DNA from 3 places in the Lysinibacillus sp. BSL11 genome. Region 2 is predicted to be linked to each of the others. Evidence: a T-box and tRNA genes for the amino acid it is inferred to sense, from the RefSeq annotation. Region 2 holds a T-box; the other regions hold tRNA genes.
The links. The T-box of region 2 lies ahead of argS (arginine--tRNA ligase). A T-box ahead of a tRNA ligase gene usually reads a tRNA of that ligase, here a tRNA-Arg.
Positions count from the first base shown of each region.

Region 1: it has a tRNA-Arg gene. The T-box ahead of argS (arginine--tRNA ligase) is inferred to sense a tRNA for this amino acid. The anticodon was not compared.
Region 3: it has a tRNA-Arg gene. The T-box ahead of argS (arginine--tRNA ligase) is inferred to sense a tRNA for this amino acid. The anticodon was not compared.

Region 1 covers NZ_JAVGCX010000001.1:501,876-505,163, forward strand. Annotated here, with positions in the region: gene gabR (MocR-like transcriptional regulator GabR) at 1-663, shown strand, start outside; tRNA gene RCJ95_RS02505 (tRNA-Arg) at 1,083-1,156, opposite strand; gene RCJ95_RS02510 (SDR family NAD(P)-dependent oxidoreductase) at 1,378-2,124, shown strand; gene RCJ95_RS02515 (hypothetical protein) at 2,218-2,868, shown strand; gene RCJ95_RS02520 (YqjF family protein) at 2,865-3,288, opposite strand, start outside.
Region 2 covers NZ_JAVGCX010000013.1:97,814-101,101, forward strand. Annotated here, with positions in the region: gene RCJ95_RS16235 (MFS transporter) at 1-132, opposite strand, end outside; gene argS (arginine--tRNA ligase) at 263-1,936, opposite strand; T-box leader at 1,981-2,200, opposite strand; gene RCJ95_RS16245 (FAD-dependent oxidoreductase) at 2,282-3,288, opposite strand, start outside.
Region 3 covers NZ_JAVGCX010000003.1:88,796-92,083, reverse strand. Annotated here, with positions in the region: gene RCJ95_RS04745 (basic amino acid ABC transporter substrate-binding protein) at 1-751, opposite strand, end outside; tRNA gene RCJ95_RS04740 (tRNA-Arg) at 1,250-1,324, opposite strand; gene clpP (ATP-dependent Clp endopeptidase proteolytic subunit ClpP) at 1,633-2,223, shown strand; gene RCJ95_RS04730 (HPr family phosphocarrier protein) at 2,278-2,535, opposite strand; gene whiA (DNA-binding protein WhiA) at 2,648-3,288, opposite strand, start outside.

The DNA of each region.
Region 1 (3,288 bases), on a different contig from region 2:
GGTATTATTATGCCCATCTCCAGGCGCATAGAGCTTCTAAATTGGTCTATACAAACACAGAATCGCTATATAGTTGAAGATGATTATGATAGTGAATTTAAGTACAAAACTGATAATATACCTTCATTACAAAGCTTGGACACTAATCAACGTGTCATCTATATCGGTACATTTTCTAAAACGATGTTTCCAGGAGTTCGAATTAGTTATATGGTACTACCACCTAAATTATTGAAAGAATATCGGCAGCAATTTTCAAACTTAATACAAGGTAGTAATTCTCTGGGTCTATTCGCCTTACACTATTTCATCGAACAAGGTTATTACGATCGACATGTTAAAAGAATGAATCTACTTTATGAAATGAAAAGAGATCTGATTATTAAAGAATTATATCTTCGATTTGGTGACGACATTCAAATAAAGGATGTTTCAGCTGGATTACATTTTCTAGCAAGATTTAAAACAAATAAAACCTACGAAGAAATTAAAGCAATGGCCATCCAAAGGAAGCTGGAGATTTATTCAATGAGACGGTTTATGCTGAAAAATAAATACCACATTAAAAATAAAATTGAGATCATTGTCGGATTCGCAACTATCGATGAAAAAGATATTGTTGATGCTGTGGAGAGGTTGTATCAAATCATTAAAGGATTTTAGTGAATTATAATAAAAAGAGGCGATACTTCGGAAAACTTTTTGGTTATTCGCAAATTGAAACCGTAAAGAAGCAGTACATCGCTACCTATATTGAAAAGCATATCTCAAAACAATTGACGCAGGCGTTGTATATATATCATGTACATCTGGTTGAATAAATAGTCTCAATAAAAAGAGCCATCACAAAAATTGTGAAGGCTCTCACTCAGAATTCTAAGTCTGCCCATCTAACTTTTTGCCCTTAGTGCAATAACAGTTACAAAACGACTTAGTAATACTTTTTCTTGTGTAGAAACTTTTCATTTTCTATCCTTTTCTAACATATTCTCAAAAAAAGGAAAAGCGCCTCAAACCCTTTATATTAAAGGATTTGAAGCGCTTTTCATTTGGTTCAAACTTAATCTATCTGAACCTTAAGACGTCCCAGGAGGGATTCGAACCCCCGACCGACGGCTTAGAAGGCCGTTGCTCTATCCAGCTGAGCTACTGAGACATGATGTCATTTCTTATGTATATCATAGGAAGGACAATATTTATTATATGTACTTTATAGCATAATGTCAACATTAATTTTACTATGCAGGCAAGGTTTGCCTCATATTTTTTATCGTATGTTGCTACAGCATCCATTATACCATTTCTTCACCCTCTTAACAGGACGGATAGCAAAATATTTGCTACACTATTGGCGATACAAAAGTAGGAGGTTTGTGGATGTTTAAAGATTTAGTCGTTATTGTCACAGGTGGTGCACAAGGGATTGGTAAGGGTATTACGCTTGCATATGCACAACAAGGTGCAAAAGTGGTGATTGCTGATTTGAATGCAGGCTTAGGTCAACAGTTAGAACAGGATATGCTTGCTCAAGGCTACTCTGCAATATTTGTTCCAACGGATGTGACAAAGGAACAGGATATCATTCATTTGATGCAGCAGGCTGTGGAGCATTATGGAACCATTCATATTTTAATTAATAATGCTGGGAAGTTCCAGCATCAATCTCCTTACGAGGTGACGTTTGATGAGTGGCAGGATTTGTTGCAGACGAATTTAACGGGTTCCTTTTTCTGTGCCAGAGAGGCTGCAAAAGTGATGCGGCATAATGCAAAGGGTGGTTCCATTGTTTCGCTGGCCTCAACGCGAGCTGAAATGTCAGAGCCTCATACAGAAGCTTATGCGGCTACAAAGGGAGGGATCATAGCATTAACACATGCTTTAGCGCGATCTTTAGGGCCAGATCAAATTACTGTGAATTGTATTTCACCTGGGTGGATTGAAACAGGTGATTATGAGGCACTACGGCCAATCGATCATGCGCAGCATTTGTCAGGAAGGGTTGGTCTGCCTGAAGATATTGCACAGGCTTGTCTCTATTTAACAAACCCTATGAATAACTTTGTGACAGGTATTAATCTTACAGTTGATGGTGGCATGACGAAGAAAATGATGTATGAGGCGTAATTTTGTGGTCTCTTCTTTTCTTTCTGGTTCTTCATACTCCGAGATTCCTTGGAGTATGCTACTGTAGGAGAAAGAACAAGAAGGAGTGAAGCCTTGTACCCCTATTCAAATGGTTTTTCATTAAGCCAGCTGTATCATGCCCCCTATACGCAGTATACGGCTCCGATTCGTCACTTTTTACAGTCAAATGATTACCGACGCTGTATTAGTAAAGCCGAAGCAGACTTTATGGCTATGAACCGTTTACTTTGGATGGAGCATGTAAATTGGACACGGATGACTATTATAAGCATTGTGTTTAATTTACCTGATTTACCCTTTGTGCAGCAGCGTTTGCTACGCAATGCAACCGATTTAGGAAATTGTTTACGCCCCTTTTACGGTGACTCCGTGGCGGATCGTTATGCAGCTTTAATTAAAGAGCATCTGGTAATTGCGGCTCAATTAGTGACAGCTGCTGCGAAAGGTGACGCTACCACAGCGGAAGCAAAAGAGAGGGAATGGTATCGTAATGCAGATGATATTGCTTTCTTTTTGCATACAATCAATCCATACCTAAGTAGAGAGGTAGTACAAAAAATGTTTTATACGCATTTAGCTTTAACGAAAAATGAAGCTGTCACGATGATACAAAAAGATTATCAGGCAGATGTAGAGGTATTTGATGAAATTGAAGCAGAGGCACTTGCGATGTCAGATATGATTGCCAGCGCCATCGTTATGCAATTTTGCTACCTCTTTTAATGCAAAGATCTTGGTGGATTTATGATCATTTTATGCTCTACTGCTGGAGGAAAAACTCTCGCCGTTTTGTTTTTGGCATAATGAGTACGAGGCTGCATGTCCTGAAGTTTCCCCTTCATAAAAGAGGCTAATGTATTGCTTTGAATCGTTACGTTGGCTCGCTTTAATTCCCATGGGGAGTGGTGAATATCAATGCGAAAAAGTGTATCCTTCCATTTCGCCCATGAATGGTAGCGCTCTACAATCCATCGGTCAAAACTAGTATTGGTCTTGTCTCCTATTGTATAAATAACCCTCAATCTTTCGTCACATGCTTTGTAATGGCTTGTGCATGAATAGTGATTCCCTCTTTGTTTTACTAGGATGTTGGAATGGCGATATGGCAAGCTACCTATTGCCGTGATTTTTGATAGGAAATAA
Region 2 (3,288 bases):
GACTTGTAAGGATGTCATGAGGATATTAAAAAGCGGTCCTATTCCCGTGACAGCTGGTCTCATATTAAGAGCTACAAAAAATATACTAATGACCACGAAGGTGAGTGATACGGTCCAATGTTTTTTAGCCATTTGTTTGATCCTCTCTATTAATACGCTGCCTTTATTTATGAAAAGCTTGCATGGATTCCTCTATCCTTTTATCATGTTTTCGATGGATGGTCAATGATTGGACAGTTTATCTTTAAATGGCTAATGCTTCTTACATATTTTCAGGTGATTCAATACCTAATAAGGCTAATGACTCTTTTAAAACAATCGCAACACTCTGACATAGAGCAAGACGGGATGCTTGCTGTACGTCCTCTGCTAATATTTTGTACTGTGCATAATATTTATTAAATAAACGTGCCAGTTGTAAGGCATACTTCGCTATTTGGGACGGATCAGCCTGCTCAAAAGCCATAGCTACCGTTTTAGGAAACTGTTCTAATAATAGGATCATCGGCCAAGCTTGCTCTCCTAAAGATTTGAATAATATATCTTGAGTCGGAGCTTTCGCTTTATCTAAAATAGAGCAAATACGTGCATATGTATATTGTACGTATGGCCCTGTTTCGCCTTCAAAATTCATCATTTGCTCGATTGAAAATTCAATATCGTTTAGACGATGGGCTTTTAAATCATTAAAAATTACCGCTCCAACCCCCACTTGCTTTGCGACTTGCTCTTTATTAGGCAGAGAAGGATTTTTCTGCTCCATATTACGCTGTGCTGTCGTTATAGCTTCTGCTAGTACATCAGCTAATAGCACCACTTTGCCTTTACGCGTCGACATTTTTTTACCATCCTTCAGCATCATGCCAAATGACACATGTTGCAAATTCTTTGCCCAAGGATAGCCCATTTTTTCGATGACCTGAAAAAGTTGTTTAAAGTGGAGGGACTGCTCATTGCCAACAACGTAGAACATCTTTTGGGGCTGGTAGTGCTGTTTGCGATACAGGGCAGCTGCTAAATCACGCGTCGCATAAAGCGTGGCCCCATCCGTTTTCTTTATTAAACATGGAGGCATCTCCTCCATCTCCACCACATACGCACCTTCTGATTCCACGAGGAGCCCTTTTTCTTTTAATTCTGTAACAACGGATGGCATTTTGTCATTGTAAAAGGCTTCACCTGTAAAGGCATCAAAATGAATTCCTAATAGCTCATATATTGTTTGAAATTCTACGAATGACACATCTCGGAACCATTGCCATAATGCCTGTGCCTCTTCATTACCGTCCTCCAATGCTTTAAAGGCGGCACGAGCCTGTTCATTGAGCGTTGGGTCTTGCTCTGCCTCTTCATGAAACTTCACATAAATCTTTAATAACTCCTCTATCGGTGACGCTGAAATGGCCTGTTTATCACCCCAAAGCTGATAAGCAACAATAAGCTTGCCAAACTGTGTACCCCAGTCCCCTAAATGATTAATACGAATGGCTTGATAGCCATTTTTTTCTGCAATATTTGCTAAGGCATTGCCAATGACCGTTGAACGTAAATGTCCCATTGAGAAAGGCTTGGCGATATTAGGAGAGGAAAAATCCAAGACGACCGCTCCCATCTTTGTTGGAGTAGTACCATATTGTTGCTTGTCGCGCAGAATCTTGCTTAACACCTGTTGGGTCACCTTTTGTTGATCGAGAAAAATATTGACATAGCCACCAACAGCTTGCACACGCTCAATGCTGTCATGATTTATTTGACTTGCAATATGTGCTGCAATACTTTGCGGTGATTTTTTCCACACTTTTGCTAGAGTAAAGCATGGAAAGGCTACGTCCCCAAGCTCCAAACTTTTGGGTTTTTCTAATAATAACACTATTTCCTCTCCTATTATTTGTTGCTTTAATGCGACTGCTATACTGTTGGCGATTAGTTGATTCATTTTACTCCTCCTCCTGTTCAAATAAAAAAGCCCTCGCCTCTATAATTAGAGACGAGAGCATGATAATCCCGTGGTACCACTCTAGTTGTCATGTAACATGACCACTTTCCGTTGTTAACGAGGTGACGCCCCGCTATTCTCTACTACTTGTTCGAGAACCTTCTCCAAAGTGCGCTTCATTCATGGTTCCTGCATTAGGCTCCCACCATCCCTAACTCGCTTGCCAGTCATTCCATCAATTACTCTCTTTTTCATCGAATTTTTCTATGATTTTGACATATATTACAGGATTTCCTTATTGGCGTCAACCATTTTTTACGTTGCCGTTTCAGCAAAAAACGCTCCTCACGAGGAGGAACGCTTTTTTTCTACATACTGAATCACATCAGCCATAATGGCATACATCTCTTTTAATTTTAATTCCTTATTGTCAGAGACTTTCTTCGCTACTTTCTCCGTGATAATTCCTTTTTCTACTAATCTATCCCAGCTGGTCGCATTGGATTCACCGATAAGGACGTCGGCCAAATATTGAGCCAGCTCATCTCGCTCAATAGCTTCATCACCTTGATTATAAACCTTATTGATGACAATTTCGAGTTGGTCCTTCATTCCTGATCCACTTTCTCCACCAGCACGTAACATACTCTCTTTTAACATTTTAGCAAACTTTATTTTCGTCGCCTTACTGTTTACTTTTAAGTCATTATCATAGCCGCCCACTACAAGGCCGTAATTAATGAGCGTTTGAATGGCTTCATCATACCATTCTCCTTGATATGGATACTCAATTGAAAATGAATCAACATAGGCACCTTGTTTAGCCAATTGCTTTCGTAATGTAGCGATTAATGGTTTATCCTTACTCATGTCTCTAAAGGTTACATCGTGCTTCTGTGCAAGAGCAGCCGCAGTCCCAGCCGCTTCACCTGTTACCATCCCTGTTGGAACAATACGTGCACTACCAGCTGCAAGTGATGAATAACCAGCAGAGCGTCCGACAACCAGTAAGCCATCAATATCCTTCGGTACTAACGAACGGAAAGGAATAGCATATTGCTTTGGTGCAGCGATCACATAGCCGTAATCATGAGGCGTTTGCGCTTGCACATCGACTGGATAAGAGGCAATGCCAATGCTATCCCACTGATCACTATTTTTCCACAGGTCTGCCATTGGTAATTGATACTCTGCCCAAATGTGTCTCGTTTCTCGGACGTAGAGTTCTTCTGGATAGCTGACAATTTCAGCCTTTTCAAACCCTGGGAAGTTTGTTTGTAAATATTTTAGAATGTGTAACGTTTCTTTCTTCCCAGCGACAATCGCCGCTTGTTTTGAGGATTCATTCAAGC
Region 3 (3,288 bases), on a different contig from region 2:
TAATTTTTTTAAGACCTTCGTTTAATTTATCTAGCAATTCTTTATTCCCTTTTTGAACCATGAAGCCATAGTATTCTTTTTCGAATGCATCATCTTCAATTACTTTTAGTTTTTGATCTGGGTGAGCTTTGATATATTCATAAACTACTGCGTTATCTCCGATAGCTGCGTCAACATTCCCATTTAACATTTCTTGAATAGCGATTGGCTGACTTTCAAAAGCCATAATATTTGTACTTGCTTCCCCTTGTAGCTTTTTCGCCGCCATATGACCAGTAGCATTGATTTGTACAGATACTTTTTTATCTTTTAATTCATCAAGAGATTTAATTTTTGAATCTTCTTTCACAACAATTAATAACTGAGACTCATAATACGGTTCTGTAAAATCAAATGATTCTTTACGCTCTTCCGTAATTGTGATTCCAGAAGCACCGATATCTGTTTCACCGTTTTTAATTGTTTGGAACACTGGCTCCCATCCTATATTATTCCACTCAACCTCAAAGTCCATCTCATCTGCAATAGCTTGTAAAATATCGACATCAATCCCTACAATTTTCCCTGAATCGTCAACAGATTCAAATGGTGCAAAAGTGGCCTCAGTACCTACTTTATAAACTTTTTTGCCATCTCCACCATCTTCTGAAGAAGAGCTACCTGAAGATGCATCATCTTTTGTACCACATCCTGCAAGTGTTAATGTTAATGCTGCAATTATCATCAGTAACATCCAACCTGTTTTTTTCATTGTATTTCCCCCTAGTTCGATAATTTTCCGAATTACGTATTATTTTTCGCAATTCGGAAATGTTAGACTATTAGGTCAATTATATTAACATTATAGTATTTAGACAACAACTTTTCGCATAAAATTAAATATTTTTTCATATAAATTTATATTAAATTCATACAATTTGGAAAAATATGTATAAATAACAAGAAAATTAACCTAAAACTAATATATATACAATGAGAACCATGCCAAATTTCGATAAATTTAGGCAAAAAAAAAGAATCCCCTCAGATAGGATTCTTTTTTTCGACTATTTCTAGTCTCACGTACAGTATGTTCACTAAAAAATAATTTGGAGTTGTTGCTTTTTTGAAGGTTTGAAAGGAATAAATAGGGGAATAATGCCAACTAGGACAGTATTCCCTTTATTCTTCCTCTCGATCTCCAGTAAGCAGGCTGCTAAACTACTTATTAGGAGATGAGCTATAACAGTATATCAATTAATCAGTAAAATGGCGCCCTCGGAGGGAATCGAACCCCCAGTGCAAGAACCGGAATCTTACGTGTTATCCATTACACCACGAGGGCAAAAGACACAAAAAAAAAGTACTCACTCTAGGCTTACGAAAAGCATGATGTAGATAACCCTCATTTTTGAAGCATACCTGCAAAATAGTGACCTGTACTTTAAACCTTATAACCTTAATCATTATACAAGCCTATCCTATATAATTCAACCATAGAATGCAAAAACATTTTATTTTTTTAATTTCACTTTAGCAGGGTTAATATTTGACCTTCCCTGACTATAATGTGTATGATAAGGATACAGCTGAAATACAAAGGAAAATTTTCAGCAAAGGTATTCGAATTTAGCTTTTTAAGGAGGATTTAACATGAATTTAATTCCTACAGTTATTGAACAAACTAGTCGTGGTGAGCGTGCATATGACATTTATTCACGTCTACTTAAAGACCGTATTATCCTTTTAGGAAGTGCTATTGATGACAATGTTGCTAACTCCATTGTCGCTCAGCTTCTTTTCCTACAGGCAGAAGATCCAGATAAAGATATCTCTCTTTATATTAACTCACCTGGTGGATCCATTACGGCTGGTATGGCTATCTATGACACAATGCAAATCATTAAACCACAGGTCCAAACAATTTGTATTGGTATGGCTGCATCAATGGGTGCTTTCCTACTTGCAGCTGGAGAACCTGGTAAACGTTTTGCCTTACCAAATGCTGAAGTCATGATTCACCAACCATTAGGTGGTGCACAAGGTCAAGCGACAGAAATTGAAATTGCTGCTAAACGTATTCTATTCTTACGCGAGAAATTAAATGGCATTTTATCTGAACGCACTGGTCAACCACTTGAAGTCATTGCAAGAGACACAGATCGCGATAACTTCATGACTGCTGAACGTGCAAAAGAATACGGTTTAATCGATCATATCATGCACCGTAGCGATAATAAATAAAAAATAAAAGGCATCACAGAATTGCTCTGTGATGCCTTTTGTATTTAATGAGTGTTAATCTTCATTTTCTATAATTGTTGCTAATGCTGTAACCGCTTGCTCAGCATCGTTACCTTCACTGCTTAAAGTCACTTCGGTACCTTTAGCAACTGCTAAGCTCATAACACCCATAATGGATTTGGCATTTACTTTTTTCTCATCTTTTTCTAGAAAGATATCAGCACTAAAACGATTTGCTTCCTGCACAAATAGTGCTGCTTGTCTAGCTTGTAGTCCTAATTTTAATTTAACCTGGACTCTTCTCTCAATCATTCTCAAAACTCCCCTTCACTACCGTTCGTCTGTTAGTTTTATCTTACCTTACTTACTGGCAAAAGAACAATAAGCGATTAGCATGACATTCATACCTGAAAAGTATGATAACTTAACCACCTATTTTTTCACCACGCCTTAATGCATCCGCAATCTCATCAATTTTTCTCAATCGATGGTTAACACCTGATTTACTAACCGTTCCACTAGATACCATTTCACCAAGCTCTTTTAATGTCACATCTTGGTATTCAACACGGAGACGTGCTATTTCACGAAGCTTCTCTGGTAGTTGATCAAGACCAATTGAATTTTCAATAAATCGAATATTCTCAACCTGCCGTAATGCTGCTCCAATGGTTTTATTTAAATTGGCAGTTTCACAGTTCACAATACGGTTGACACTATTACGCATATCTCGCAAAATCCGAACATCTTCAAATTTCATCATAGCCTGATGCGCGCCAACAATATTAAGGAAATCTGAAATTTTTTCCGCTTCCTTTAAGTAAGTCACAAAGCCCTTTTTACGTTCAATTGTTTTGGCATTGAGTTCAAATTCATTCATTAAATCCATTAATGCCTCACCATGTTCTTTATATAAAGAATAAACCTCTAAATGATAAGCCGATGTTTCTGGATTATTGACGGAACCTCCTGCTAAAAAGGCTCCTCTTAAATAAGCTCTTTTTTGGCCACTCTTTTGAATGAGCTTTCTTGAGATAGTATGGTTAAATTGAAAGTCGTCTGAGA